Regions from separate parts of the Streptomyces sp. NPDC057253 genome, predicted to be linked through region 3. Evidence: riboswitches for the same ligand, from Rfam matches in the RefSeq annotation. Region 3 holds a riboswitch; each other region holds the start of a gene.
The links. Region 3 has a riboswitch for cyclic di-AMP ahead of ACFULQ_RS08865 (peptidoglycan DD-metalloendopeptidase family protein). Riboswitches for the same ligand answer to the same signal wherever they lie in the genome.

Region 1 (7,165 bases), on a different contig from region 3:
CGGCAGGCAGCAGATCGAGTCGCTGAACTACTCGCCGCTGACCTGCGACATCCGCGTGGCGGCGGAGCTTCTCGGCCGCCACATAGAGGGAATCTGCGAGCGCACGGGCAGCCGGCAGGTCGACGTCGTCGGCCACAGCCTCGGCGGCCTGATCGCCCGGTACTACGTGCAGCGCCTGGGCGGCGACGCCAGGGTACGCACGCTGGTCACGCTCGGCACCCCGCACTCCGGCACCCGGGTGGTGCCGCTGGCGAACGCGCACCCGATCGTGCGCCAGATGCGCCCCGGCTCGGACCTGCTGGAGGAGCTCACCCAGCCGGCCCCCGGATGCCGTACGCACTTCGTCAGCTTCTGGAGCGACCTGGACCACCTGATGGACCCGCTGGAGACCGCCTGCATCGACCACGCCGACCTGCGGGCGGAGAACGTCCGGGTGAGCGGGATCGGACATCTCGCCCTGCCCGTGCACCCCGCCGTGGCGAACGGCATACGGCAGGTGCTCGACACCGCGCGGCCCGGAGAGGAGGCGGCAGGCCGCACAAGTGGGCTGACCGTGGCGTAACGGTCGTATCGACCAGCGAACACAGGGCGCCGACAGCTCGTCGACAGCCGCCGGACCGGGAATCGACATCGAACAACTCTCGAACACAGAGCCAAAGTCCCGCCCGCACTCCCCCGAAACACGGCCGAATGCCCGTTTCCTGCGCGCCCGAAACCAGTTGAAGATTGTCGCGCCCGCGTACCGCCGGGTACAGTCGCCGCACTGCTCTGGCAGCCCCTGTTGTCGAGGCGAAAGAGAAGTTGGTGAACGACCGTCACCCGTCGGGGACAATGACCACCCCGGCTCCGGCTTCCGACGCCGACTCGTCGCCCTATGCGTCGTACGGCACCCAGGAGGCCCAGTACGGCGACTTCACCACGTACGGCGGCTACGACGCCAACGGTTTCGCAGCCGCGGGTACCCCGGGCGCGGGCGCCCACACCACCGGCACCTTCGAGACCGACCCGCTCTTCGGCCACATGCCGGGCGACGGCACCGGTTCGTACGACGCCTCGACGTGGAACACCGGCGGTCACCAGACCCTGAACTACGACATGTACGCGGCCCAGCACCACGCCGCCTACGACACCGGCGCGTACGACGCGACGCAGTGGGGCGCCGGCCAGCAGCACCTCGCCGCGATCCCCCCGCAGTCGGGCAGCCCCGACCACAGCGGCCAGTGGGACGCGAGCACCTGGCAGCAGCCCGACCACTCCGCCGCCCCGGCCGACCCCACCCAGCAGTGGGAATGGGGCACGCAGACCTTCGACACCGGCGCGTACGACGCCACGCAGTGGAACTCCGACGGCACGGCCGCCGACCCGCAGGCGACGACCGCCTTCGAGCAGTCCGGGTACGACGAGAGCCACGCGTACGACGAGACCCACGCCTACGCCGAAAGCCACGCCTACGACGAGGCTCACGCGTACGACGAGGCGAATCCTTACGGCGACGCGTACGCCGAGCACACCTCCCACGACGGCGAGTCGGCCGACGCCCCCCTCACCGGCACCGGCGAGATGCCCGCCGTCCACGACGACCCCGACAGCCGGCTCCTGGACGACCAGGAAGAGGCTCCCCCGGCCGCGGTGACGCCCGCCCCCGGCTCCCGCGTCGCCGCGCGCAACGCCAACCGCTCCCGCCGCCGTACGCCCGCGAAGCGCTCCGCGCTGCTGACGATCGCCGTGCCCTCGGCGTGCGTCATGGGCGTCGCCGGGATCGCCGCCGCCTCGGTCGGCACGCTGACCGGTGACGGACAGGGGACGGCGAAGACCCTGGCGGACCCGACCGCCGTCCAGCCGGCCATCGCCAACAACAAGCTGGACAGCCAGCTCGAGAGCCTCTCGGCCGGTGCCGACGACTTCGCCGACCGGGCCAGCCGCACCCAGGAACGCATCGACCTCAAGGCCCAGCAGGTGGCCGAGAAGAAGAAGGCGGCGGAGGAGGCGGCCCGCAAGGAGCGGCTGCGCCCGAAGTTCGCGCTTCCGGTCGCCCAGCGGGGTCTGAGCGCCTACTTCGGCCAGGCCGGCGTCAACTGGATGTCCGTCCACACCGGCATCGACTTCCCGGTGTCGTACGGCACCACGGTGATGGCCGCCACCGACGGCACTGTGCGCACGCAGTGGAACAGCGCCTACGGCAACATGATGGTCGTGACGGCGAAGGACGGCACGGAGACGTGGTACTGCCACCTCTCCAGCTACCGCGTCTCCTCCGGTACGACCGTCAAGGCCGGCGACCCGATCGCGTACTCCGGCAACTCCGGCAACTCGACCGGCCCCCACCTGCACTTCGAGGTGCACCCGGCGGGCGGTTCGGCCATAGACCCGCTGCCGTGGCTGCGCAGCCACGGGCTGGACCCGACGTAACCCGGCCACGGACCGGCTGGACCCGGCACGACTTCCCGGGCCCAGCGCCCTCCCGCGCCGCCTGAACTACACCTTCTCCAGCTGAACTACAGCTTCTCCACCGGCGCGTACCGCAGCAGCAGCCGCTTCGGCTTCGCCTCTCCGAAGTCGATGGTCGCCTCGGCGTTCGCGCCCGTGCCCTTGACCCCGACCACCGTGCCGAGCCCGAACTGGTCGTGGGTGACACGGTCGCCGACGGCCAGCGACACCACCGGCTTCTCCGAGGTCCTGCGCGTGGCGAACCCGGACGCGCCCGACGCCGAGGAACGGGAGCGCGAGGACGACAGCGAGGCGGCGACCCCGGAGACCGGACCCGCGGGGGCGGCGGTCGGCCCCGTGCGCTTCCAGTCCACGTGCTGCGCCGGGATCTCCTCCAGGAAGCGCGAGGGCGGGTTGTACGACGGCTGCCCCCACGCGCTGCGCAGCGAGGACCGGGTCAGATACAGCCGCTCACGCGCGCGCGTGATGCCGACGTACGCGAGGCGCCGCTCCTCCTCCAGCTCCTTGGTCTGGCCGAGGGCGCGCATGTGCGGGAACACGCCGTCCTCCATGCCGGTGAGGAAGACGACCGGGAACTCCAGGCCCTTGGCGGTGTGCAGGGTCATCAGGGTGATGACGCCGGAGCCGTCCTCGTCCTCGTCGGGGATCTGGTCGGAGTCGGCGACGAGCGCGACCCGCTCCAGGAAGTCGGAGAGCGAGCCCGGCTCCTCGTCCTCGCCGGCCTCCTGCTCGAACTCCAGGGCCACGGCGGCGAGTTCCTGGAGGTTCTCGATGCGGGTCTCGTCCTGGGGGTCGGTGGAGGCCTGCAACTCGGCGAGGTAGCCGGTGCGTTCGAGCACGGCTTCCAGGACGGTGGCCGGGCCCGCGCCGGACTCGACGATCGTCCGGAGCTCCTCCATCAGCACGTTGAACCGCTTGACGGCGTTGGTGGAGCGCGCGGCCATGCCGTACGCCTCGTCGACGCGCCTGAGTGCCTGCGGGAAGCTGATCTTCTCGCGCTGGGAGAGGGCGTCGATCATCGCCTCCGCGCGGTCGCCGATGCCCCGCTTGGGGACGTTGAGGATCCGGCGCAGCGGCACGGAGTCCTCCGGGTTGGCGAGGACGCGCAGGTAGGCCAGGACGTCCCGGACCTCCTTGCGCTCGTAGAAGCGGACGCCGCCGACGACCTTGTAGGGCAGGCCTACGCGGATGAAGACCTCTTCGAAGACACGGGACTGCGCGTTGGTCCGGTAGAAGACGGCGACATCGCCGGCCTTGGCGTCGCCCGCGTCGGTGAGACGGTCTATCTCGTCGGCGACGAACTGCGCCTCGTCGTGCTCGGTGTCGGCGACATAGCCGGTGATGCGCGCGCCCGCGCCCGCGTTGGTCCACAGGTTCTTGGGGCGCCGGGACTCGTTGCGCTCGATGACGGCGTTGGCGGCGGTGAGGATCGTCTGGGTGGAGCGGTAGTTCTGCTCCAGGAGGATCGTCGTCGCGTCCGGGTAGTCCTCCTCGAACTGGAGGATGTTGCGGATGGTCGCGCCGCGGAAGGCGTAGATCGACTGGTCGGCGTCACCGACGACACAGAGCTCGGCGGGCGGCAGGTCGTGCTCGCTCGGGGGTACGTCCACCGGGTGCTCGGAGGTCCCGACCAGCTCCCTGACCAGCGCGTACTGGGCGTGGTTGGTGTCCTGGTACTCGTCGACGAGGACGTGCCGGAAACGGCGGCGGTAGTGCTCGGCGACATCCGGGAAGGCGCGGAGGAGGTTGACCGTCGTCATGATCAGGTCGTCGAAGTCGAGGGCGTTGGCCTCGCGCAGCCGCGACTGGTACATGGCGTACGCCTGGGCGAGGGTCTTCTCGAAGCCGTCGCCGGCCTGGGCGGCGAAGTCCTCCTCGTCGATCAGCTCGTTCTTCAGGTTGCTGATCTTGGCGCTGAAGGACTTCGGCGGGTACCGCTTGGGGTCGAGGTCCAGGTCGCGGCAGACCAGCGCCATGAGCCGCTTGGAGTCGGCGGCGTCGTAGATCGAGAAGGACGAGGTGAAGCCGAGCTTCTTCGACTCCCTGCGCAGGATCCGCACGCACGCACTGTGGAAGGTCATCACCCACATCGCGTTCGCGCGCGGGCCGACGAGCTGCTCGACGCGCTCCTTCATCTCGCCCGCGGCCTTGTTGGTGAAGGTGATCGCGAGGATCTGGCCCGGGTGGACCTGGCGCTCGCCGAGGAGGTGGGCGATGCGGTGGGTGAGCACGCGGGTCTTGCCGGAGCCGGCGCCGGCCACGATGAGCAGCGGGGTGCCGGAGTGCACGACGGCGGCGCGCTGGTTCTCGTTCAGCCCGTCCAGGAGCGCGGCCGGGTCCAGCACCGGGCGTGGGGCGCCGTCGCGGTAGTAGGCGTCCCGGTCCGGCGGCACGTCGAACTTCCCGCCGAACAGGTCGTCCGGAACGGGTTCCGGTACGTGCTCGTCCTCGGGCGGCGGCGGGGGCTCCTCCGCGTGCCCGCGAGGGGCCTGGAGGTCCGCCAGGAAGCTGTCGTCAAAGAGGCTGCTCATCGCTCTCCGAGTCTAGGGTGCCCCACTGACACCCGGCCGCCGCCCTGAGAACATCACCGGAACCGCCACGCGCACTCCGCGACCGACCCGTCACGTTCCGCGATCGACCAGGCCGAGACATGGACCCTGTCGCGTCACTCCAGTGAAAATACGCCCAAGTCATGGCAGATACCTCCGGATTGGCCGCGCGGACCACCGCCCGAGGTTTAGGTCACGAAAATGTATCGGGCATATCGAACATCAACCTTCACACGGGCCACACCCGTTGGCTACCGTTCCCGGTAGGCCGTACGACCCCCACCGGCGAACGTCGCCGGGCCGCGCGGCCTCCGCCGAGTCCGCAGCGCCGCCGTGCGCCCGGAGCCGGGGACCCACCGAACCCGGGGTGAATCGGCCGACTCCCGCCCACGGGAGCGCCGTAGGGCAACCCTTCCCGCCCGAACCCGACAGCTAACCCGGTAGGCGGAGCACGGAAGGAGTCGCCTCCCTTGGCGTCGCACCGCAAGTCGCGTCCCGCTGGTACGCGCGTAGCAGGCATACGGACCCCGGCCCTCGCGACGGCCGCCCTCACCTCCGTGGCCCTGCTGTCCCAGTCGGCGAACGCCGCGCCGGCCGATGACAGACCCAGTCTCGAAGAGGTCGAGAAGAAGGTCGACGACCTCTACCGCCAGGCCGAGTCGGCGACCGACAGCTACAACGCCGCCAAGGAGAAGACGACCAAGCAGCGCAAGCAGGTCGACACGCTCCTCGACGACGTCGCGCAGCGCACCGAGAAGCTCAACCAGGCGCGCGAGGAACTCGGCTCCTTCGCCGCCGCGCAGTACCGCACCGGCGCCGCCGCGCCGGACACCGCGACCTTCCTGCTCGCCGACACCCCGCAGGACTACTTCGACCAGACCCAGCTGATGGGCCGCCTCACGAGCCGTCAGAAGGGCGCGGTCGACGACTACGTCTCCGAGCAGTCGGCGACGATGAAGAAGCGTCAGGAGGCCTCCCAGAGCCTCCAGTCGCTCACCGAGACGCAGAGCGACCTGAAGACCGCGAAGGCGACCGTCCAGAAGAAGCTCGCCGACGCGCGCGAGCTGCTGTCGGAGCTGACGGCCCAGGAGAAGGCGCGCCTCGCGGCGATCGAGAAGGAGAAGCAGGAGGCGGCCGCCCGCAAGGCCGCGGAGCTGGCGCGGCAGCAGGCGGCCGCGGAAAAGGCCGCACAGGAGGCCGCCGCCCAGGAGAGCGCGTCGGGTTCCGGTTCGTCGACCACCGGTTCGTCGACGGTGACCGACTCCTCGTACGCCACCAAGGCCGCCAAGGCCCTCGCCTTCGCCCGCGCGCAGATCGGCAAGCCGTACGTCTGGGGCGCCACCGGCCCCGGCTCCTACGACTGCTCGGGCCTCACCCAGGCCGCCTGGAAGGCCGCCGGCGTCACCCTCCCCCGCGTCACCTACGACCAGGTCAACGCCGGCACCACGGTCTCCCTGGCCGACGCCCAGCCCGGCGACCTGGTCTTCTTCTACGACGACATCAGCCACGTCGGCCTCTACATCGGCAACGGCATGATGATCCACGCCCCCAAGCCGGGCGCGTACGTCCGCGAGGAGTCGATCTACTACGACGGCGAGTCGGCGATCCACAGCGTGGTACGGCCGGCCTGAGGTCCCGTCCCACAGGGCCGGTCCGCCGAAACGCGGCACCTATAGGTGCGGTTCCGTGAATCGCACCTATAGGGCGGTCACGCAGAACGCGCCCTGTAGGGGCCCCTTTCAGCGCGGGCCGGGCTCCTGCGCCCGCGCGTATTTCCCCACGCGCGCGTGCGCGCCCCCCTCCCCGGGCGCGCGGAGCTTCCTAGCATCGGTCCATGGCCGGTACCTCCCCGCACTCCCCCCTGCGCGTCTGGTGGACGCGGCACCCGCCCGCCGCCGGGGCCGCCGTGATGGCGACGGCCATCCTGTCGGTCGGCCTGCATCAGGCCGGCCACGAGACGCTGTCCCGGATCGCCCTGGTGCTCGGCAGCGCGGCCTGGCTGGGACTGGCCGCCGACTTCGCCGTACGACTGCTGCGGGAGCGGGCGCGATGGGTCGCGGAGGCCGAGACACCGGGCGCTCTGACGGCCGTGGCGGCGACCACCGTCCTCGGCGCCGGCTTCTCCGCACACGGCCGGCAGCCGCTGGCCGAGGCCCTGCTGGCGCTGG
Region 2 (7,165 bases), on a different contig from region 3:
GGCGACGACGACCGGCTCCAGGGTGACCGCCACGACCTCGGGATGGTCGTCGACCAGCCGGGACACCCGCAGCAGCAGCTCCTCCAGGGCCGGTGTGTCGACCGGTGTGGAGCCGCGCCAGCCGAAGAGGAGCGGGGCCGTCCGGATCGACCGGACCAGGGTCGTGGCCTCCCGGTCGGTGACCGGAATCAGCCGGTGCGCGGTGTCGCCGAGCAGCTGCGAGGCGGCCCCCGCGAGCCCGAAGGACAGCACGGCGCCGGCGGCCGGGTCGATGACGGCCCGGATGACGGTGTCCACCCCGCGCGGGGCCATCCCCTGCACCACGGGCCGCAGTTCGTCGGGCGGGCCGAACAGCTCGGTCAGCTCGGCGTACGCCCGGCGCAGCTGCTCCTCGTCCGCGAGGTCGAGGCGGACGCCGCCGAGGTCGGCGCGGTGGCGCAGGTGCGGGGCGGTGGCCTTGAGGGCGACCGGGTAGCCGAGGGTGCGGGCGGCCTCCGCGGCCGCGTCGGAGGTGGGGGCGGGCAGGGCGCGGTGCACCTCGATGCCGTACTTGCCGAGCAGTTCGCAGGTCTCGTCGGTGCCGAGGGTGAGGCCCTGCCCGCGCGTGAGGAGGCCGTCGATGAGGGCGGCCGCGCCCTTCTCGTCGATGTTCTCGTACTCGGGCACCTTGCCGGGTTCGGCCGCTTCCCGGCGCCACTGGGCGTACTCCACCACGTCGGCCAGGGCCCGCACCGCGCGCTCGGCGGCGGGGTAGGCCGGGATGAGGCGCTCCGAGGTCTCGGGGGCGGGCGGCCCGGCGGGCGCCGGTGCGGCCTGCAGCCGGTCCAGCGCACGGAAGGGGTGGTCGGCGCGGATCACCGGCGGGCCCGCGGCGGCCTGGGGTGCGGTGCTGGTCGCCGCGGACAGGGCCTCCGCGAGGCCGCCGAGTTCGACGTGCACCACGAGGACCGGCTTGCCGGGGACCTGCTCCGCCGCTGACCTGAGGGCCTCGGCGAGCGCGGCGTCGCCCGCCAAGCCCTGGCCGACCGCCGGGATGGCCGTGACGATCACCGCGTCGGAGGAGTCGTCCGCCAACGCGCGCGCGAGGGCCGCGTGGAAGTCCTCCGGCGCGGCCGCCGTGGTCAGGTCCAGCGGGGGCGTGGGCTTGAGGCCCTCGGCCACGCACGCGTCGTAGGTGAGCAGGCCGAGCGACTCGGAGTTGCCCAGGATCGCCACCCTGGGCCCGGTGGGCAGCGGTTGGCGGGCCAGCAGCAGGCCGGTGTCGACAAGTTCGGTGATGGTGTCCACGCGGATCACGCCGGCCTGCCGCAGCAGCGCGGACACCGTGGCGTGCGGCAGGCGCGTGGCGCGCACCGCGTGGCCCTGCGGGGCCGAACCCGCCCCTTGGACGACGACGAGGGGCTTCGCCGCCGCCGTACGCCGGGCGAGGCGGGTGAACTTGCGGGGGTTGCCGATGGACTCCAGGTACATGAGGACGACGTCGGTGTCCGGGTCGTCGTACCAGTACTGAAGGACGTCGTTGCCGGAGACGTCCGCGCGGTTGCCGGAGGAGACGAAGGTGGAGACGCCGGTGACGCCGGTGACCCCGCCGCCGCGGCGGTGCAGCCGGGAGAGCAGGGCGATGCCGATGGCACCGGACTGGGCGAACAGGCCGATCCGGCCGGGGCGGGGGGCCTCGGGGGCCAGGGAGGCGTTGAGCCGGACGTCCGGGGAGGTGTTGATGATCCCGAAGGCGTTCGGGCCGATGATCCGCATGCCGTACGCGCGTGCGTGCCGGACGAGTTCACGCTGGCGCTCGCGTCCCTCGGGGCCGCTCTCGGCGTACCCGGCGGACAGCACGACGAGTCCCTGCACGCCGTGCGCCCCGCACTCGGCGACGGCCTCGGGGACGTGCTCGGCCGGTACGGCGACGACCGCGAGGTCGACGGGGCCGTCGATGTCGCGCACCGAGCGGTGCGCGGGAACGCCGTCGACCTCCTTCCGGTCGTCGGGGAACGCCTTGTTCACGGCGTACAGGCGGCCGTCGAAGCCGTAGTCCCGGATGTTGGCGAGCACGCTGCGGCCCACGCCGCCAGGGGCGCGGCCGACGCCGATGACGGCGACGGAGCCGGGGGCGAGCAGCCGCTGCACGGACCGGGACTCGGCGCGCTGTTCGCGCGCGTACTGCACGGCGAGCGAGCGGTCGGTGGGCTCCAGGTCGAACTCCAGGCGTACGACGCCGTCCTCGAAGCTGCGCTTCTGGGTGTACCCGGCGTCGGTGAAGACCTTGATCATCTTGACGTTGGCGGGGAGCACCTCGGCGGCGAAGCGCCGGATGCCGCGCTCGCGGGCGACGGCGCCGATGTGTTCGAGGAGGGCGGAGGCCACACCGCGTCCCTGGTGGGCGTCCTGGACGAGGAAGGCGACCTCGGCCTCGTCCGCGGGGGCGGAGGCGGGCATGCCGTCCTCGCCGATGCGGTCGTAGCGTACGGTGGCGATGAACTCGCCGCCGACCGTGGCGGCGAGTCCCACCCGGTCCACAAAGTCGTGGTGCGTGAAGCGGTGGACGTCCTTGGCGGACAGGCGTGGGTAGGGCGCGAAGAAGCGGTAGTACTTCGACTCGTCCGAGACCTGCTCATAGAAGCTGACCAGGCGATCGGCGTCGTCGACGGTGATGGGCCTGATGCGCGCGGTGCCGCCGTCGCGCAGCACCACGTCGGCCTCCCAGTGGGCGGGGTACTCATGCCGGTCCGACGCGCTCTGCATGGGCCCCAGAGTACGGCTCGCGTACGACAACGGCGCGAGGCAGTCTGGGGAGAACGCGCGAGAGCAGCGCGAGGACGGAGGTCGGGCCGAGGCCGCGGTCCGACGACTCACCCCGGAGGGACTCCCGTCCCGTCCGGAGATGTTTCACGTGTGGGAAACTGGTCTAGACAACCCTGAACACCGAAGGGCAGCATCACATGGCTGAGCGCCGCGTCAACGTCGGCTGGGCCGAGGGCCTCCACGCCCGCCCCGCTTCCATCTTCGTCCGGGCCGCCACGGCCGCAGGTATCCCGGTGACGATCGCCAAGGCCGACGGCAACCCCGTCAACGCGGCCTCCATGCTGGCCGTGCTCGGCCTCGGCGCCCAGGGCGGCGAGGAGATCGTCCTCGCCTCCGACGCCGAGGGCGCGGACGCGGCCCTCGACCGGCTCGCGAAGCTGGTCGCCGAGGGACTCGAGGAGCTTCCCGAGACCGTCTGAGCCCTCCGGGACGCAGCGCGGTAAAAACACTCGAAGGGCTCGTCCGAATTATCGGGCGGGCCCTTCGCATTTCCCATTTACGGGCAGCAGAAATACTGCCCCTCGAATTACCCCCTCTTTGTATACGGTGCCTGTGTTAATGCCGCAGGCCCGTCACGTTTACAGGATGTTGCGAGGTCCTCACACGGTCCGCGCGCTCCCCGCCGGAGGTGAACCGCAGCCGGTGCGCCGCGCCCGAGCGCTCGGTGTGCAGGGCCGTGATCGCCCGCGCGCGCTCGCCGTCCCCGCGCGCCACCGCGTCCACGATCGCGCCGTGCTCCGCCCACGACTCGACCGGGTCGGCGGGCGCGTCCACGACGTACATCCAGGCGATCTTGTGCCGCAGCTGGGTCAGCATCGAGGTCATCGCGGGGCTGCCGGAGGCCTGGGCGAGCGTCTCGTGGAACCAGCCCCCCAAGGAGCGCAGATCCTCGCTGTTGCCCCGCCTGGCCCGCTCCTGGCCCAGCCGGACCAGGCCGCGCAGCACCTTCAGATGGGCCTCGGTGCGCCGCTGGGCGGCCCGGGAGGCGCCGAGCGGTTCGAGGAGCATGCGCATCTCCAGGAAGTCGGCGCCCTCCTGCTCGGTCGGTTCGGCGACGCACGCGCCCGCGTGCCGGCGCGTCACCACGAAGCCCTCGGCCTCCAGTGTGCGCAGGGCCTCCCGGACGGGGACGCGGGAGACGCCGTAGCGACGGGCGAGCAGTTCCTCGGTGAGCCGGCTGCCGCGCTCGTGGACACCGGCGACGATGTCGTCCCGGATCGCTGTGCATACCGAGTGCGCCGGAATACGCATGTCCGACCTCCGTCTTAATCCCCGTGAAACGTCGCCGATTGACGTGTGTTCAGTGACTCTATTGCAATCAGCGGGAATTTCCGACGGCGGGCCGGAATCCGGGGATATTTTTTGGACAGCGGGGCGTTGGAAACGACGAAACCCCGGCTCGGAGGAGCCGGGGCTTCACGAAGGCCGCGCGGAGGTCGCGCGCGGGTCGTCAGACGCTGACGCCGTGCGAGCGCAGGTAGGCGACGGGATCGATGTCCGAGCCGTACTCGGGGCTGGTGCGCGCCTCGAAGTGCAGGTGCGGCCCGGTGACGTTGCCGGTCGCGCCGGACAGGCCGATCTGCTGGCCGGGGGTGACCGACTGGCCGACCGAGACGCCGATCGACGAGAGGTGGCCGTACTGCGTGTAGGTGCCGTCGGCCATCCGGATCACGATGTTGTTGCCGTACGACCCGCCCCAGCCGGCCTCCACGACGGTGCCGCGGCCGACCGCGTGCACGGAGGTGCCGCTGGCGGCGTGGAAGTCGACACCGGTGTGGCTGCCGGACGACCAGATGGAGCCGCCGCTCTTGTAGCCGGTGGAGATGTAGGAGCCGGAGATCGGGGCGACGAAGGCGTTCAGGCGCTTGCGCTCGGCCTCGCGGGCGGCGCGCTCCTTGGCCTCGCGTATCTCCTTGGCCCGTGCCTCGGCCTTGCGCTTGGCCTCGGCGGCCGCCTTCTTCTGCGCGGCGGCCTGCGCCTGGGCCACGGCCTGGGCGTCGATCTGCTCGGCGAGCGAGTCACCGGCGCTGACGACGGGCATGAGGCCGCTCTGTTCGACGGAGCTCACGGAGTTGTCGGCGGCGAGCGCCGGGGCGGCGAGGGTGCCGATGACGCCGGTGGTGGCGAGGGCGGCGACGCCCGCGGCGCGGGCGGTGGTGCGCTTCATACGGCTGGGACGACGGTGCTTCCCGGTGGCGCAGGTGAACGCCATGTGGTGGCTGGTCCTTTCCTTCCTTCTCGCCTACCGGGTTAGCTGACGGGTTCGGAGCAGGAAGGTCTCCTACGGACCCCCTCGCGGTGCGCGGGCGTCCGATTCACCCCAGGGACGTGTGGTGGGTCCCCGGCTCCCCTGGCTCGCGCCGTACGGGGACTCGGCGATGACTGTCCGGTGCCGCGGACGCGGCGCACTGCCTGACGAACAGCCCAGGGGACGCTATGCGGGCGGACTTTCGATCCCCAAACCGATCACGGTGTTTGTAGCGCATCCCACAGGGCAGACAGGCAACCTCCGGCCCAATTCGGACATCTAAGAGACCTGGGTGTCGAAGGGGCCCTGGTGACACATCGGTCACCAGGGCCCCTTCGGGTCACGTGCGCGTGGGTCGCGTCCGCTACTCGGCTGTCACGACCTTGACCTCGCCGATGCCGAGGGCCTCGACGGGCTCCTTGATGGCGGCCGCGTCGCCGACCAGGATCGTCACCAGCCGGTCCACCGGGAAGGCGTTCACGACGGCCGCGGTGGCCTCCACGGTGCCGGTCGCGGCGAGCTGCTGGTACAGCGTCGCCTGGTAGTCGTCCGGCAGGTGCTGTTCGACCTGGTCGGCCAGCGTGCTCGCCACGGCCGCCGCGGTCTCGTACTTGAGCGGCGCCACCCCGACGAGGTTCTGGACGGCGACATCGCGCTCGGCGTCGGTGAGACCGCCCTCGGCGAGCGTGCGCAGCACCTTCCACAGGTCGTCCAGCGCGGGACCCGTGTTGGGGGTGTCCACGGAACCGCTGATGGCGAGCATCGCGGCCCCCGAGCCGTCCGGGGCGGACCTGAGGACCTGCCCGAACGCGCGCACGCCGTAGGTGTAGCCCTTCTCCTCGCGCAGGACGCGGTCCAGGCGGGAGGTGAGGGTGCCGCCGAGGCAGTACGTGCCGAGCACCTGCGCGGGCCACACGCGTGCGTGCCGGTCGGCGCCGATACGGCCGATCAGCAGCTGCGTCTGGACGGCGCCGGGGCGGTCCACGATGACGACCCGGCCGGTGTCGTCGGCGGTCACCGGCGGCACCGGGCGCGGCTGGGCCTGCGAACCGGTCCAGGAGCCGAGGGTGTCGGCGAGCAGCGCGTCCAGGTCGATGCCGGTGAGGTCGCCGACGACCACGGCGGTCGCGGTGGCGGGGCGCACGTGCTTCTCGTAGAAGGCGCGTACGGCCGCGGAGTCGATGTTCTCGACGGCCTCCTCGGTGCCCTGGCGCGGGCGCGACATGCGGGAGTCCGCCGGGAACAGCTCCCGGGAGAGCTCCTTGGCGGCGCGGCGCGAGGGGTTGGCCAGCTCGTGCGGGATCTCGTCCAGGCGGTTGGTGACGAGCCGCTCGACCTCGCTGTCCGCGAACGCGGGCGCCCTGAGCGCGTCGGCCAGCAGACCGAGCGCCTTGGCGAGGCGGGAGGCGGGCACTTCGAGGCTGAGGCGGACGCCGGGGTGGTCGGCGTGCGCGTCGAGGGTGGCACCGCAGCGCTCCAGCTCTGCGGCGAACTCCTCGGCGGAGTGCTTGTCGGTGCCCTCGGAGAAGGCGCGCGCCATGATCGTGGCGACGCCGTCCAGGCCGGCCGGTTCGGCGTCCAGGGGCGCGTCCAGGAGCACCTCGACGGCGACGACCTGCTGGCCGGGGCGGTGGCAGCGCAGGAGCGTGAGGCCGTTGTCGAGCGTCCCACGCTCAGGGGCGGGGAAGGCCCAGACCTTGGGCTCGCCCGCCTGCGGCTGCGGGTGGAATTCCATCGCGGCGAGCTCGGTCACTTGGCCGCCTCCTCGTTCTCGTCGGTGGCTTCTACGGTCGCCGCGGCTTCCGGGTCCTCGGCGGCGTCCTCGGCGCTGTCGGCGATCTCGGCCGGGGCGGTGGGCTCGTAGACGAGCACCGCGCGGTTGTCGGGGCGCAGCTTGGCCTTGGCGACCGCCTGGACCTCCTCGGCGCTCACCTCCAGGACGCGCTGTACGGCGGTCAGGGCGAGCTGCGGGTCGCCGAACAGGACGGCGTAGCGGCACAGTTCGTCGGCGCGGCCCGCGACGGTGCCGAGCCGGTCCAGCCACTCGCGCTCCAACTGGGCCTGGGCGCGCTCCATCTCCTCGGCGGTGGGGCCCTCCGCGGCGAAGCGGGC
Region 3 (7,165 bases):
CCGGCGACAGCACGCCCTTGGCCGTCACATGGTCCCCGGAGGACTCCCCCCGCAGGCGGCGGCCGATCCACGGCACCAGGTACTCCCGGGCCCAGTGGACGTCGTCGCGTCGCACGTCCAGCGTGCCGCGGGGCGGCAGCGGGGGCCATGCCTGGTCCGGGTCGGCCGGGACTTCGAGGCCGAGGACCTGGCCCGCGCGCAGCGCCACACGCGTGTGGCCCTCCGGAGACAGGTGCAGCCGGTCGCCGTCCCAGGCCCGCCGGTCCTGGATCGTCTTCAGGGACCACAGGTCGAGGACCGGGCAGCCGTACCGGTCGGCGATGGCCCGCACATGCCCGTTGTACGTGGCGATCTTGCCGCGCAGATGCTTGAGCACGGGCACGCCACGGGTGTCGAAGCCGGTGGTCACCATGACGGTGCCGCACGCCTCGCTGAGCCGGGCGACCGCCCGCTCGAAGCGCTCGGCGACCTCGTCGGGGTCGGTACCGGGCCGGATGATGTCGTTGCCGCCGGCGCAGAACGACACCAGGTCCGGTGCCAGTTCGACGGCCTGCGGAAGCTGGTCCTCGACGATCTGGTCGAGCAGCTTCCCGCGCACGGCGAGATTGCTGTACCTGAAGTCGCCCTCGGGCCGCCGGTCCGCGAGCAGCACCGCGAACCGGTCGGCCCAGCCGACGAACGCCCCGTCGGGGCCGGGGTCGCCGACGCCCTCGGTGAAGCTGTCCCCCACCGCCACGTACGACCCGATCACTGATCTGCTGTCATTCTTCGAATCGTCTGCCACAGCAGTTCATGATTCACCTTCGAATGTGACCTACGCGACCGTAGGAAAGGCTTGACGGTCGGTGAGATAAGCCACTCCTAAAGTGTTCGCCAAACAAGGAATAGGTCCCTCGTCACGGCTGTTGACGGTGCGATCGCCATACCCGGAAGTCATTGATCCGGAAGTGGCTCCAGGTGGTGCGGAACGCGAAGTGGCCACTCGTGTACGGCTCCGGATCGGCGTAGTCGAAGACGAGCCGCCCGTTGTTCCACCACTCGACCCCGGAGCCGTCGGAGACGATCCGCACCCGGTTCGGCCGGTTCGCGACGAGCAGCGGCTCGGTGTAGTCGTAGATCAGCGGCCGCACCCCGGCCTCGCCGACGTAGCGGCGCAGCCGGGTCGTGGTGTTGGTGTTGGCGCCGTAGCCGACGTAGTACGTCCTGAGGTAGTCGTACTCGGCGAGCGCCCCGCCGCGGGTCGTGGCGAAGATGTCCCCCGGGGACCGGACGTCGACCGCGTTCCAGAAGTTGTTGAGGTCGGAGACGCGGTCGTTGACCCCGCCCTCCGATACCGGCGTGGCGGTGTACTCGACGACGTACGGCCCGTCGAGCCGCTGCTTGAACCAGATCGTCGCACCGGCGGGCACGTCGACCTCCAGGGTCCCGCGCCTCGCGGTGACCGTGCCGCCCTTCTCCAGCTCGACGGCCCACTGTCCGAGACCGTGGCGGAAGTCGTCGTGGGCGACGAGGCGACGGTGACGGGGCGAGGCGCTCGCGCCGGCCGCGGGGCCGAGAGCGGTCAGGCCGACACCTGCGACGAGAGCTCCGAAGGCTCTGCGGGTGGTCGTCACGTCAGGGGGCTCCTTTCGGGTCGGATAGGCGCGGCAGGCAGCGCGGAACGCGGCGGAGCCGAACGCGGCGTCGCTGGCGGCCCGGTTCACCGCAGAAAGCGCTTACGCGGCAACGGAGTTCACTGTGTCCCCACCCTCCCCTCCCTGTCGACGCCCCGAGCACCCCCGCCACAAGAACGCAATGAAGGGACCATGAACGCGCAGACACCCACGCGGAACCCCTCCCCACGCAACACCGAAGGCCGGACCCGGGGATCGGGGTCCGGCCTTCGGTGGCTCAGGGGCGGGGGTCAGCCGACGGCGACACCCTTGGAACGGAGGTAGGCGACCGGGTCCACGTCGGAGCCGTAGTCCGGCGTGGTGCGGATCTCGAAGTGCAGGTGCGGGCCGGTCACGTTGCCGGTGGCGCCGGAGAGGCCGATCTGCTGACCCTCGGTCACGGTCTGGCCGGCCGAGACGGAGAGCTGCGAGAGGTGGGCGTACTGGGCGTAGTAGCCGTCGTTCAGCTTGATGACGACCTGGTTGCCGTAGGCGCCGCCCCAGCCCGCGGAGACGACCGTGCCCGCGGCGACGGCCTTCAGCGAGGTGCCGGTCGGGACGACGAAGTCGACACCGGTGTGGTAACCGCTGGACCACATGCTGCCCGCCACGCGGTACCCGGTGCCGATGGTGGCACCGGTGACCGGGAGGGTGTAGCCGCTGGAGCTGGTGGTGGCGGCGCTCCGGGTCGCGGCCGTCGACTTCGACGACTTCGCCTCCGCCTTCTCCGTCTTCGCCGAAGACGACTTGGAGGAAGACGACTTCGGGGACGACGACTTGGCCGAGGACCCGGTCTTCGCCTTGCCCGTGGTCGCCTTCTTGCCGATCGACAGCTTCAGGCCGGGGTGGATGAGCGAGGGGTCGTCACCGACGGCCTCGCGATTGTCGGCGTAGAGCTTCTTCCAGCCACCGGCGACATTCTGCTCGTCGGCGATCTTCGAGAGATAGTCACCGACGCGCACCGAATAGACGCGCACGGTCGAGGCCTTCGCGGCGCTCTTCTTGGCGGCGGTCTTTTCGGCCGACTTGTCGGCGGCCTTCTGCGCGACCGGAAGCGACTGAACGGCCTTTTCCGACACGGACTGCGAGGTGGCGGCGTGAGCGCCGGTGGCCCCCATGAGCGGGAGGGCGAGCGCGGCACCCCCGGTGCCGGCGACGGCGATCGAGCGGGTGAAGCGCTGGGACTTCGGGCGGCGGTGCTTACCCTTCGCGGGCATGGCGAATCCCTCTCCGGCGCCTGCGAGGTGAGCTGTCGGGTGCGAGCTGGAGATGCCCGGCCGCGTCGGGACGCGACTAAACCCCAAGCCTGTTCCGGAGACCGGAACAGGCGGTACTGCCTGTGGGTCCCCCGCTCCTGCCGTGCACGGGTGAGTGTGTGCGGAATCCGTTCGGCGGCAGGATTGGGCGTCCGACCGGATCGGTGGCGAACGTAAACGAGCAAGACGCAAAGGGACAAGTGAGAGGTTCCCCGTGAATGCGTTCCTGTTGATCCCTTATGAGAATTACCGGTCACCCTGCGTGAATCGGACGCCCGCCACAGACGCAAATCGCCTTGGAAACCACGCGAATTACGTGAACATGACGGGCGACGCACCGTCACCGTTATGACGCTCCTCACGTCACGAATTCACAGGATCCCTTTCCCCGGGAGGAGTTGGAAAGAATCCAGCAATTCGGACAGAAGCCCTAGATGCGGCGCAGCCGGAGAACTGCCGCATCCAGGTCGCCCCGCAAACCGGTGCGAAGTCCGTGATGCAGCAATACGGCCCCTCGGTGAACTTCGCCCGTTTCGAGGCATTCGTACGACGCCGTCGGGTCGAGTCCCCGCAGCCGCACCGCCGGTACGGGTTCCCCGTAGTGCTGGGCCTGAAGCCACGCGAGCACGACCGCCTCGCCCCCGCGGACGTACTGCACCGCGCTCAGCCCGCCCCGCGGAGGCCGCAGCCGGTAGAGCTCGCCGTGCTGCACCAGCGGGCGGATCTCCTTGTAGAGCTCCACCCAGCGGCGGGCCTCGGTGAGCTCCCCCTCGGTCCACTCCGTGAGGTCGCCGCCGACCCCGAGCACCCCGGCCATGGAGCTGACGAACCGGAACCGCAGCGAGCTGACCCGGTCGTTGAGCTGGGTGTTGGGGCTGTCGGTGACCCAGGCGGCCATCACGCGCGCGGGGTGGATCTGAGTGAAACCGTGCTGGATGGCGAGGCGGTCGAGCGGGTCGGTGTTGTCCGAGGTCCACACCTGGTCGGTGCGGCTGAGCACCCCGAGGTCGATCCGGCCGCCGCCGCCCGAGCAGGACTCGAAGGCGACACCGGGGTGGGCCGCGCGCAAGCGGTCCAGCAGGGCGTAGAAGCCGCGCACATGGTCCACCCACAGCCGCTGCGGGTAGGGGTCACCGGGCCAGCCCGCGTCGGTGAAGCAGCGGTTGAAGTCCCACTTCACGTAGTCGATCGGGGCGCTCGACAGCAGGGCGTCGAGCTGCTCCCACAGATACTCCCGGACGTCCTCGCGCGCGAGGTTCAGTACGAGCTGATTGCGGAACTCCGTCCGCTTTCGTCCCTCTTGGTACTGCACCCAGTCCGGGTGGGCCCGGTACAGCTCGCTGTCCGGGTTGACCATCTCCGGCTCGACCCAGATGCCGAACTGCATGCCGAGTGTGTGCACGTAGTCGCCGAGCGGCTTGAGGCCGTTCGGGAAGCGGTCGGGGTTGGGAGCCCAGTCGCCGAGGCCGGCCCGGTCGCTCGTGCGGGTGCCGAACCAGCCGTCGTCGACCACGAACAGCTCGACGCCGGCAGCCGCGGCCCGCCGGGCGAGGGCCTCCTGCTGCTCCTCGGAGATGTCGAAGTTGGTGGCCTCCCAGGAGTTGAACAGCACGGGCCGGTCCTGCTCCGCGTCCGGGATGACGTACGCGCGCTGGTAGGCGTGCCAGGCCCGGCTCGCGCCGCCGAAGCCGCCGTCGCTCCAGAGTCCGGCGAAGACGGGGGTCGTGAAGGACTCGCCCCCGGCCAGGCTCAGCAGGCCGGACTCGTCGTAGCCGGCGCCGCCGGTGATCTGCACGCGCGCGTCGGGGAGTTGGGCGACCGCGATCCGCCAGGACCCCGACCAGCCGAGCGCGACCCCGTAGACCTCGCCGCGCTCCTCGGTGGCGTCGGTGTCGAGCGCGACCCAGGGCAGATGCTGGTGCCCGGTGTGACCGCGACGGCTGCCGATGACCTTCTCGCCGTAGGTGAGCGGGGTCTGGGCGAGCAGGGACTCGGCGGCCCAGCGGCCGTGCAGCTGGGAGAGCCGCCAGCCGTCCTCGCGGTCGGGCAGGGTCCAGGTCGCGGAGTCGGCGCGCAGCAGCTCCAGGGGGTCGGGTCCCTCATTGTCCAGGGTCACCCAGCGCTCCAGGACGTCATGGCGCATCCGGTAGTGCAGCGTGATGGCCAGGCCGCCGTCACGGAACCGCAGCCGCAGCTCGTCGCCCTCGGTGTCGTAGGCCTCGAAGCCCCACTCGGTGCCCCGCCGCTCCTGCGTGCGCACGGACAGGGCGGGGCGGGTGAAGCGGGGGCCGCCCTCGACCGGGTACTCCTCGCGCCCGTCGAGCTGGGACTCGAAGGGCCAGTAGCCGGGCAGGGTGCGGTCGGTCAGGGCCTCGGCGTCGGCGAGGGCGATGCGCGGGCCCCAGTGCAGGTGCAGCAGCTCGTCCTCGGCGGTGAGGTGCAGGGCGTAACTGCTGGCCGGCCCGGACAGAATCCACGTACGGCCGTTCTCGGCGATCTCCAGCATGGTGTTCCTTACAGATTCGAACAGGTGCCAACAGGTGCACTCAGGCCCCAACATCATCAATGGCCGTGGGCTCCTGCTGCAACGGCTGTGGACAACTGATTGCCAGGCCTGTGGACAACTCATTGCCCCAGGAACCCATGTCGTATCGTCGAGAGGTGCCCGTCGACGAGCAGCGCCGGCGGTGCCCGGCTGGGAGGAGCCCCCGTGACGCAGCAGATCCCGTCGACCGAACCCGAGCTCGCCGGTGTCCGCAATTTCCGTGATGTGGGCGGACTGCCGACGACGGACGGACGGCGGGTGCGGTACGGGGTGCTGTTCCGCAGCGGTCACCTCGCGCACGCCACCGAGGACGACGCGGCCTTCCTGTCCTCGCTCGGGCTGCACACGATCTTCGACTTCCGCAACGCGGCGGACCAGAAGCTGGAGGGTCCGGACGTCGACCTGCCCGGGGTCACCAATGTGAACCTGCCGCTGAGCGACCCGGCGGAGGGCACCTGGTTCTGGAAGATGGTCCGGGACGGCGACATCGAGCAGCTGCGCGAGCTGCTCGGCGACGGCAAGGCCGCGGCGCGGATGACCAACTCCTACCGCACGATGATCAAGGAGCGCACCGGCGAGCACTCCCAGGTGCTGCACTCGCTCGCCGAGGACAGCGTTCCCGCCCTCATGCACTGCGCGGCCGGCAAGGACCGCGCGGGCCTGTCGATCGCGGTGACCCTGCTGGCGCTGGGCGTGGAGCGCGAGGCGATCGTCGCCGACTACCTGGAGTCGAACGCCAAGCACCGCCGCTACAAGGTCCGCCGCACCAGCACCTCAGCCGACGCCTACTCCCCCGAGGTCATGGAGCTGCTCAGCCCGCTGTTCGAAGCGCGCGCCGAGTATCTGACGGCGGCCCTGGAGACCATCGAGGAGACCTGGGGCAGCGTCGAGGTGTACCTGGAGGAGGGGCTCGGCCTCACCCCCGAGATCCGCGAGCGGCTGCGGGAGCGGCTGCTCGACTGAGGCGTACGGCTCCTACTGTCCGGCTCCCACCTCGAAGAGCAGGTAGAGGAAGGCCGCGAAGACATGTCCGGCGGCCAGGTAGATGAGCAGGCGCACCCACAGGGCGCGGGGGAACTTCTCCTCCATGTCACTCATGGCGTCTCTCCAGGGGTGGGGCCCAGGCACAGGGTGGCCGTGGGACTCTGCAACAGGGTGTGGACGAACAGGAGCTCGACTCCGTCGGGGTCCTGGGCGGCGATGCGGTGCGGGGTGAGCGAGTCGAAGTGCGCGCTGTCGCCGGGTCCGAGCAGGTGCGTGGCGTCACCGAGGCGCAGGCGCAGCCGTCCGCGCAGGACGTGGAGCCACTCCTCGCCGGGGTGCACGCGCACGATGTCGCCCTGGGAGCCGTGCGGCACCTGCACCCGCAGGGCCTGCATCGCGCGCCCGGAGGCGCCCGCCTGGAAGTAGGTCCAGCCGCCGGCCGCGGTCGGTTCCATGTCGGCGGCGCGTACGACGGAGTCCCGGTCGGCGACCGTCTCGCCCAGCAGTTCCGAGACCGTCGTACCGTAGATACGGGCGAGCGCGAGCAGCATGGGCAGCGAGGGCTGGCGCTGACCGGTCTCCAGGCGGGACAGGTGAGCGGGCGACAGCCCCGCGGCGGCGGCCGCGGCCTCCAGGGTGAGGGAGGCGCGGCGGCGCAGGGCGCGAAGCTGGGGAGCCACCGAGGGCAGCTCCGTGAAGGCTTCAGGGGAGCTCATGACTCCATTGAG
Region 4 (7,165 bases), on a different contig from region 3:
GCAGGCCGAGGTCCGTGGTGATCTTCACGGTGCCGGACAGCTGCTGGACGTCCGACGCGGCGATCTTCTCGATGAGTTCCTGTGCGCTGATCTTGGGCAGGTCGGGGTCGCCGGAGTCGGCGAGTGCCGGGACGAGCCCGATGGTCGCCGCCGCGACTCCCACCACCGTGGCCGGCACGACGTAGCGCGCGGCCTTGCGCCGGCGCGCCGAGCGCAGCTCCTCGGCGTCAGCGGCGGTCGCGCTGTCGTCGGATTCGTACGGTGCCATGTGTGCCTTACCTCCGTCGTCGGCGGCGGCTGTCAACTCCCGTGCGTCCACCCCGTAGCCGCCATTCTCACCCGAATCGGTGAGGAGTGGTGTTTTCCGTGGTGTCCATCTGACCAAATCGGCCGTGAACATGCGTCAGCCCACGGAGGCAACTCCGCGTACACCTGGGGTATGACACGACATGCGGGCGCCCCCTACGACCCGTAGGGGGCGCCCCCTGCACCCGTGACGAAACCCGGTGATCAGCCGCGCAGGAACACGTAGTCCGCCTGGTACGGCACCCCGACGATCGTGCCCGGGGAGCAGGAGCCGGCCGGGGCGACGCCGCCGACGGTGTTCAGCCGCAGGATCTCCACGGTGTCGGCGAGCAGGCCGTGGTGGCGGCCGGACTGGGTGGCCCTCAGGTCCAGCTCGGGGATGTTCCGGTCCCCGTTGGCCGTCTTGGACAGCAGCGCTCCGGTGACCGCGCTGCGGTCGGGGGCGATCCACTGCGGGGTACCGGAGTTGGGCTTCACGAAGGAGTGCGCGATCCCTCCACCGAGCACCGCGGCGACGTCCCGCTGGGCGAAGGCGTGACCGCCGCCCGCAGCCGGCTTGCACTGGTAGATCTGCTTGCCCTTGACCACGGAGGCCTGGAAGTTGTGCAGCGCGTCCCGGAAGTCGAAGGCGGCGACGGTGACCTTGTGGAGCTGGCCGCGGACGGCTCCGCCGGGGAACTCGGCGGTGTGCAGGTTGGCGTAGAACGCGTTCGGGTCGGCCTTCAGCCGGGCCAGCAGGGCCTTGTCCCCGACCTTCACGGTGCCGGTGACGGTGTGGCGGCGGCTGCTCTTGAGCAGGTCGGTGAAGTCGACCTTGATGCCGCCGTTGACGCCCCGCGCGCCCTCGTGGATGTGCAGCGCGGTGGGCCTCGCGACCCCCGCCCACTTCACGGCGACGGAGACCTTGTCGCCCTTGACCTTGATGAACTCCAGTGCGGCGCCGTCCTTGTCGCCGACGGCGGGGCCGCCCGCGACGGGCACCTCGTTGGCCCCGCGCAGGCTCGCGGCAAGCAGGGTGCCGCCCTTGCCGCCGGACGCGGCCACGCTCCGGCTCACGATCTCCTGTCCGCCGGCCGCGTGGCCGGAGTGCGCCGTGTGGTCGGCACGGGCGCTTCCGGCGGCGAAGGCGGGTATCACCGCGGCGGCGACACCACCGGCGGTGGCCACCGCGACGGCGGTGACGAGCAGGCTCTTACGGCGGTTCGAGAACGTCGTATTGATGCCCATGATTCTGATTTCTCCCCGTAATGCGGCCGACGCCCCCTGCGTCGGCTTCGTACAGGCAATTCGGAGGAGATCTCAGGTTGGATTGAGTCCAAGGTAGTGACGTACGTCACATCCGGGTGCGTCCCTATCCCGCGCGGTGCACCACCGCGTCGCACAGCTCCATCAGGGCCGCCTTCGCGTCGCACTCCCGCAGGGGGGCCAGCGCCGCGCGCGCGTCCTGGGCGTACTGCACGGTGTCCTTGCGGGCCTGCTCCAGGGCGGGGTGCGCCCGCAGCGCGGCCAGCGCCTCGGCGTGCCGGGTGTCGTCCGTGAGGTCGGAGTCGAGCAGCTCGCACAGGGCGATGTCCTCGGCGAGACCGAGGCGGGCGGCCCGCTCGCGCAGCCGCAGCACCGGCATGGTGGGGATGCCCTCGCGCAGGTCGGTGCCCGGGGTCTTGCCGGACTCGTGCGAGTCGGAGGCGATGTCCAGCACGTCGTCCGCGAGCTGGAAGGCCACGCCGAGGCGCTCGCCGTACTGGGTCAGGACGTCCACGACCGTCTCGTCGGCGCCGGACATCATGGCCCCGAAGCGGCAGGAGACGGCGACCAGGGAGCCCGTCTTGCCGCCGAGCACGTCCAGGTAGTGCTCGACCGGGTCGCGGCCGTCCATCGGGCCCGCGGTCTCCAGGATCTGGCCGGTGACCAGGCGTTCGAACGCCTCCGCCTGCACCCGGACCGCCTCGGGGCCGAGGTCGGCGAGGATGTGCGAGGCGCGGGCGAAGAGGAAGTCGCCGGTCAGCACGGCCACCGAGTTGCCCCAGCGGGTGTTGGCGCTGTCGACCCCGCGGCGCACCGCGGCCTCGTCCATCACGTCGTCGTGGTACAGCGTGGCCAGGTGGGTCAGCTCCACCACCACGGCCGACGGCACCACGCCCGGCGCATAGGGGTCGCCGAACTGGGCGGCGAGCATCACGAGGAGCGGCCGGAACCGCTTTCCGCCCGCGCGCACCAGATGCTGGGCGGCCTCCGTGATGAAGGGGACCTCGCTCTTGGTGGCTTCGAGCAGTCCCTCCTCGACAGCCGTCATTCCGGCCTGGACATCGGCTTCCAGAGCCTGGTCCCGCACGCTCAGCCCGAACGGCCCGACGACGGTCACGAGGGGTCTCCTGTCTGCTGGTGTCTTCTGGCGGTTACGCGGAATGTCGATAGGTCGCTGCCATCACTCAAGTCAGCGTATCCGGTCACCTTTGGATCACCGATAGCGCCCGCCCCGTCCATGCCAGGCGGTATCGGATCACGACCGGTATGTTTTTGATCACCTGAAAAGAACGGACATCTATCTCCTTATAGGGAAATGATGCACATCCGTACGCCCTTCCCCCACGAGACGACGCACGACGACGTCCGCGTCCCGCTGCCGGACGGGACGCGGCTGCACGCGCGGGTGTGGCGGCCGCTCACTCCCGAACCGGTACCCGCGATCCTCGAATACCTGCCGTACCGCCTCACCGAGGGCACCGCGCCCCGCGACGGGCAGCGCCACTCCTGGTACGCGGGCCACGGCTACGCCTCCGTGCGCGTGGACGTGCGCGGGCACGGCGACAGCGAGGGCGTGCCGGGCGAGGCGTACTCGGCGACCGAGCTCGCCGACGGGGTCGAGGTCGTCGACTGGCTGGCGGCGCAGCCCTGGTGCGACGGCAGGGTGGGCATGGTCGGCATCTCCTGGGGCGGCTTCGGCTCCCTGCGGATCGCGGCCCTCGCACCCGAGCCGCTCAAGGCGGTCGTCACCGTCTGCGCGACCGACGACCGCTACGACAACGACGTGCACTACCTGGGAGGTTCCGTCCTCGCTGCGGACACGCACGCGTGGGCGGCGACGATGCTCGCCCTCGCCTCCCGGCCGCCGGACCCGCTCCATGTCGGCGACGACTGGCGGGACATGTGGCTCAAGCGCCTGGAGGCCCTGGACCCGCCGCTCCACACCTGGCTCGCCCACCAGACCCGTGACGAACACTGGCGCCATGACAGCGTCCGCGAGGACTACGGCTCCATCGACGCGGCGGTCCTCGCAGTGGGCGGCTGGCACGACCCGTACCGCGACACGGTCCTGCGGCTGGTCGAGCACCTGCCGGCCGACCGGGTCCGCGGGATCGTCGGCCCCTGGTCCCACCAGTACCCGGACCGCGGCACCTACGTCAGCCACTCCCACCCCCCGGCGACGGCGTACGGCACCCTGCCCGGCCGCTGGGTCGGCGAGCCCGCCTGGCCCTCCCCCCACGTCACGACGGTGTCGTACGGCCTTCAGGGCCCCGCCGTGCTGGTCCGCTCGCCGCAGCACACCGGCGTGGACGCCGGCCCGTTCGTCCCGTCCGGCGGCGACGCCGATCTGCCGCCGGACCAGCGGGAGGAGGACGCCCGTTCGGCCTGCTTCGAGTTCGCGGTGGGTGAGCAGACGTGCGTGCTGGGGCGGCCGCGGGTGCGGCTCAGGGTGACCTCGGAGGTGTCGCGCGGGCAGGTCGTGGCACGGCTGTGCGATGTCGCGCCGGACGGCTCGTCGACCCTCGTGACGCGGGGGGCGCTGAACCTCTCCGCACGCCATGGCCCGGACCGGGCGGTGCCCTGGGAGCCGGGGGCCACGCAGGAGGTGGCCTTCGAGCTGAGCGGCACCGGGCACGCCTTCCCGCCCGGCCACCGGATCCGGCTCGCCGTGTCCTCGGCGTACTGGCCGTGGATCTGGCCGCAGCCCGAGTCGCAGGCGGGCTTCACGCTGGACCCCGCGGGCAGCTTCCTGGAGTTGCCGGTACGCGCGCGTGAGGCGTCCCCGGACATCACGTTCGCGGAGCCGGAGCAGGCCGCGCCGCCGGGAGGCACGCAGGGCGTGGCCGCCGACGGATGGAGCCCGGTCACGCTGGACGAGCCGCGACCCGAGCGGCTGGTCGTGCGGGACGTGGCCAAGGGCGAGTGGCGTCTGGAGGTCGATCCCCGGTACGGCGGCACGCGCGTGTACCCCGACGGGCTGGAGTTCACCGAGGACGCGCGGGAGACGTACACGATCGACGAGAAGGACCCGCTGTCCGCGCGCACCCGCTCGGACCGGTCGATCCGGCTGCACCGACCCGAGCTCGCCTGGGACACCACCGTGCGCTCCCGCTCGGAGATCAGCTGCGACGGGACGGACTTTTCCACCTCGAACGAGGTGATGTGCACCGACGGCGGTGAGGTGGTCTTCCACCGGACATGGGAGCAGCGGATCCCACGGACGGCCGGTTGACTATGAGTTGGGTCTCTTGCCCGTTTTGCACGTCTTGCGCATGGGCGTGACTTGACTCACTCCAGCCGACGGATCGACAGATATCCGGAATTCCTCAATCCGCCTTTTCGGCTGCGTCAGTTGAGACTTGCGACCGCAAAGGATCAAGTGCCTCAAATGCCCCCGACCAAGGTCAATAGGCACTCCACGTGAATTCGCCACTTGTTCCGGACATGTGCTCTCGCATACGTTCCCGGCCTGTCGGGCGGACGCCGAATCCTGCCGCCGCCCGTACACCCACCGAGAACCACGGCAGGAGCGGGGGACCCAGGTAAGTCGCCGGAACGGTCGTCTTCGGACATACCGGTACGGCTTGGGGTGAAGTCATGCCTTTTACGGGCATGGCCGGGCAACTCCCCGCCCGAACCCGACAGCTCACCTCGCAGGCGACGGAGAGGAACTTCGCCATGCCTGCTGCCGCTCAGCACCGTGCTTCCCGCACCCACCGTCTCGTCCGCAAGCTCGCCGTCGCCGGCACCGGAGTCGCCGTACTCGCGCTCCCGCTCATCGGTGCGACGACCGCGTCCGCGGCCACCCCGGCCGTACAGACCGCGACCAGCCTCGGGTACGCCAACAACCTCGACGGCTGGATCCGCGCCTCCCTCGCCGTCATGGCGGAGCACGGGATCCCCGGCTCCTACGACGGCATCTACCGCAACGTCATCCGCGAGTCCTCCGGCAACCCCTACGCCATCAACCTCTGGGACTCCAACGCGGCCGCCGGCACGCCCTCCAAGGGCCTGCTCCAGGTGATCGACCCGACGTTCAACGCCTACCACGTGGCCAACACCTCGTGGGACCCGTACGACCCGGTCGCCAACATCACCGCGGCCTGCAACTACGCGGCGGCGCGGTACGGGTCCATCGACAACGTGTTCGGCGCCTACTAGGAACTACGCCCGGCTGAAGAGTCTTTCGAGGACGACGGCGATGCCGTCGTCCTCGTTCGACAGGGTCACCTCGTCGGCCACGGCCTTGAGTTCGGGGTGGGCGTTGGCCATCGCGACGCCGTGGGCCGCCCAGTCGAACATCGGGATGTCGTTGGGCATGTCCCCGAAGGCGATCGTCACCTCGGGTCCCAGGCCCAGGTGTTCGGCGGCCAGCGCGAGGCCGGTCGCCTTGGTGATGCCGCATGGCTGGAGTTCGACGGTCCCGGGTCCCGACATGGTGACCGTGGCCAGCGAACCCACCACCGAGCGTGCCGTGACCGCCAACTCGTCGTCCGACAGGTAGGGGTGGCGCAGCAGCACCTTGCTGATCGGCTCGCACCACAGGTCGTCGCGGCGGCCGACCCGCACCGCGGGCAGGGTCGGATGGGGCATCAGATAGCCCGGTTCGATGAGCGTGAGCCCGTCGACACCGTCCTGGTCCACCGCCGCGTACACCAGCCCGACCTCGGCCTCGATCTTCCCCAGCGCGGTCTCCGCCAGCTCCCGGTCCAGGGTCACCGACCAGAGCAGACGGTCCGCGCCGGCGTCGTACACCTGCGCGCCCTGTCCGCACACCGCGAGCCCCGTGCTGCCGAGGTCGTCGAGGAGCGGCCGCACTCTGGGCGCCGGCCGTCCGGTCACGACGAGGTGCTGGGCCCCGCCCTCCGCCACCCTCGCGAGCGCGGCCAACGACCGGTCGGAGAGGGTGTCGTCGGCGCGGAGCAGCGTGCCGTCCAGGTCGGTGGCGATGAGTGAATATGCGGGGGAGGCGGCCATGATCAGAGAATACGGATGGTTGGCCCCTCCGACTCGACGCGAACCGGACGGCTGCTGCTTTCACATCTGTTGACGGCAGTTCCGGTTCGGGGGGTGCGGCGGTGTGCTGCGCACCGCCACCGCGCGCCGCGCCCCGGTGTGCGGGCGGTTCGGGGGCATGTCCCGTGCGGTTCCGGCAGGTTGAGATGGCGAAGGGGTGGGGCGGGCAGTGCGGGGCTCCCCATGCCGCGGTGACCGGTCGCGACCCCGCCCGCCTTGTGCCGATGCCCCCATGGCGCCCGCCGCCCCGGCTGCCCCCGTCCGTGACAAGGCGGCCGCGCTGGGCCGCGGTTGGGGCGGGGGGACCGAAGGCGCCCCGACTGCCTCATGCCGACGTGACCCGCGCCACCGTGACCGGTCGCGACTCCCCCTGCCTCATTCAACGGGCCCGTGACGCAGGGACCGGTGGGCTCCCCCGCCTGCCCATCCCGCGGCCCTCACACAGCCCTGCCCTGCCCTGCCCGCGGAGCGCTACGCCGAGTCCCTTACCACCAGTTGGGTCGGGAGGATGACTCCCGCTGTGTTCTCGCCGGACATCTGGGCCAGGAGCATGCGGACCATCTCGGCGCTGATGCGGTCGAAGGGCTGGCGCATGGTG

Region 1: linked by a shared signal. The riboswitch ahead of ACFULQ_RS38705 (NlpC/P60 family protein) and the one ahead of ACFULQ_RS08865 (peptidoglycan DD-metalloendopeptidase family protein) in region 3 are both predicted to bind cyclic di-AMP.
Region 2: linked by a shared signal. The riboswitch ahead of ACFULQ_RS34765 (M23 family metallopeptidase) and the one ahead of ACFULQ_RS08865 (peptidoglycan DD-metalloendopeptidase family protein) in region 3 are both predicted to bind cyclic di-AMP.
Region 4: linked by a shared signal. The riboswitch ahead of ACFULQ_RS22710 (transglycosylase SLT domain-containing protein) and the one ahead of ACFULQ_RS08865 (peptidoglycan DD-metalloendopeptidase family protein) in region 3 are both predicted to bind cyclic di-AMP.

What each region holds. Positions count from the first base shown of each region.
Region 1 covers NZ_JBHUXV010000111.1:1,329-8,493, reverse strand. Annotated here, with positions in the region: gene ACFULQ_RS38720 (lipase family alpha/beta hydrolase) at 1-562, shown strand, start outside; gene ACFULQ_RS38715 (M23 family metallopeptidase) at 832-2,409, shown strand; gene pcrA (DNA helicase PcrA) at 2,496-4,979, opposite strand; cyclic di-AMP (ydaO/yuaA leader) riboswitch at 5,300-5,459, shown strand; gene ACFULQ_RS38705 (NlpC/P60 family protein) at 5,468-6,628, shown strand; gene ACFULQ_RS38700 (tellurite resistance/C4-dicarboxylate transporter family protein) at 6,832-7,165, shown strand, end outside.
Region 2 covers NZ_JBHUXV010000087.1:4,802-11,966, forward strand. Annotated here, with positions in the region: gene ACFULQ_RS34750 (GNAT family N-acetyltransferase) at 1-2,745, opposite strand, end outside; gene ACFULQ_RS34755 (HPr family phosphocarrier protein) at 2,943-3,224, shown strand; gene ACFULQ_RS34760 (GntR family transcriptional regulator) at 3,361-4,056, opposite strand; gene ACFULQ_RS34765 (M23 family metallopeptidase) at 4,256-5,017, opposite strand; cyclic di-AMP (ydaO/yuaA leader) riboswitch at 5,031-5,193, opposite strand; gene ACFULQ_RS34770 (M16 family metallopeptidase) at 5,418-6,806, opposite strand; gene ACFULQ_RS34775 (M16 family metallopeptidase) at 6,803-7,165, opposite strand, start outside.
Region 3 covers NZ_JBHUXV010000011.1:93,072-100,236, reverse strand. Annotated here, with positions in the region: gene ACFULQ_RS08875 (SGNH/GDSL hydrolase family protein) at 1-751, opposite strand, end outside; gene ACFULQ_RS08870 (DUF6250 domain-containing protein) at 897-1,613, opposite strand; gene ACFULQ_RS08865 (peptidoglycan DD-metalloendopeptidase family protein) at 1,904-2,869, opposite strand; cyclic di-AMP (ydaO/yuaA leader) riboswitch at 2,872-3,036, opposite strand; gene ACFULQ_RS08860 (alpha-galactosidase) at 3,339-5,414, opposite strand; gene ACFULQ_RS08855 (tyrosine-protein phosphatase) at 5,619-6,416, shown strand; gene ACFULQ_RS08850 (DUF6126 family protein) at 6,429-6,551, opposite strand; gene ACFULQ_RS08845 (helix-turn-helix domain-containing protein) at 6,548-7,153, opposite strand.
Region 4 covers NZ_JBHUXV010000041.1:15,415-22,579, forward strand. Annotated here, with positions in the region: gene ACFULQ_RS22690 (outer membrane lipoprotein carrier protein LolA) at 1-268, opposite strand, end outside; gene ACFULQ_RS22695 (CHRD domain-containing protein) at 511-1,533, opposite strand; gene ACFULQ_RS22700 (polyprenyl synthetase family protein) at 1,658-2,668, opposite strand; gene ACFULQ_RS22705 (CocE/NonD family hydrolase) at 2,870-4,783, shown strand; cyclic di-AMP (ydaO/yuaA leader) riboswitch at 5,023-5,224, shown strand; gene ACFULQ_RS22710 (transglycosylase SLT domain-containing protein) at 5,230-5,712, shown strand; gene ACFULQ_RS22715 (HAD family hydrolase) at 5,716-6,528, opposite strand; gene ACFULQ_RS22720 (LacI family DNA-binding transcriptional regulator) at 7,039-7,165, opposite strand, start outside.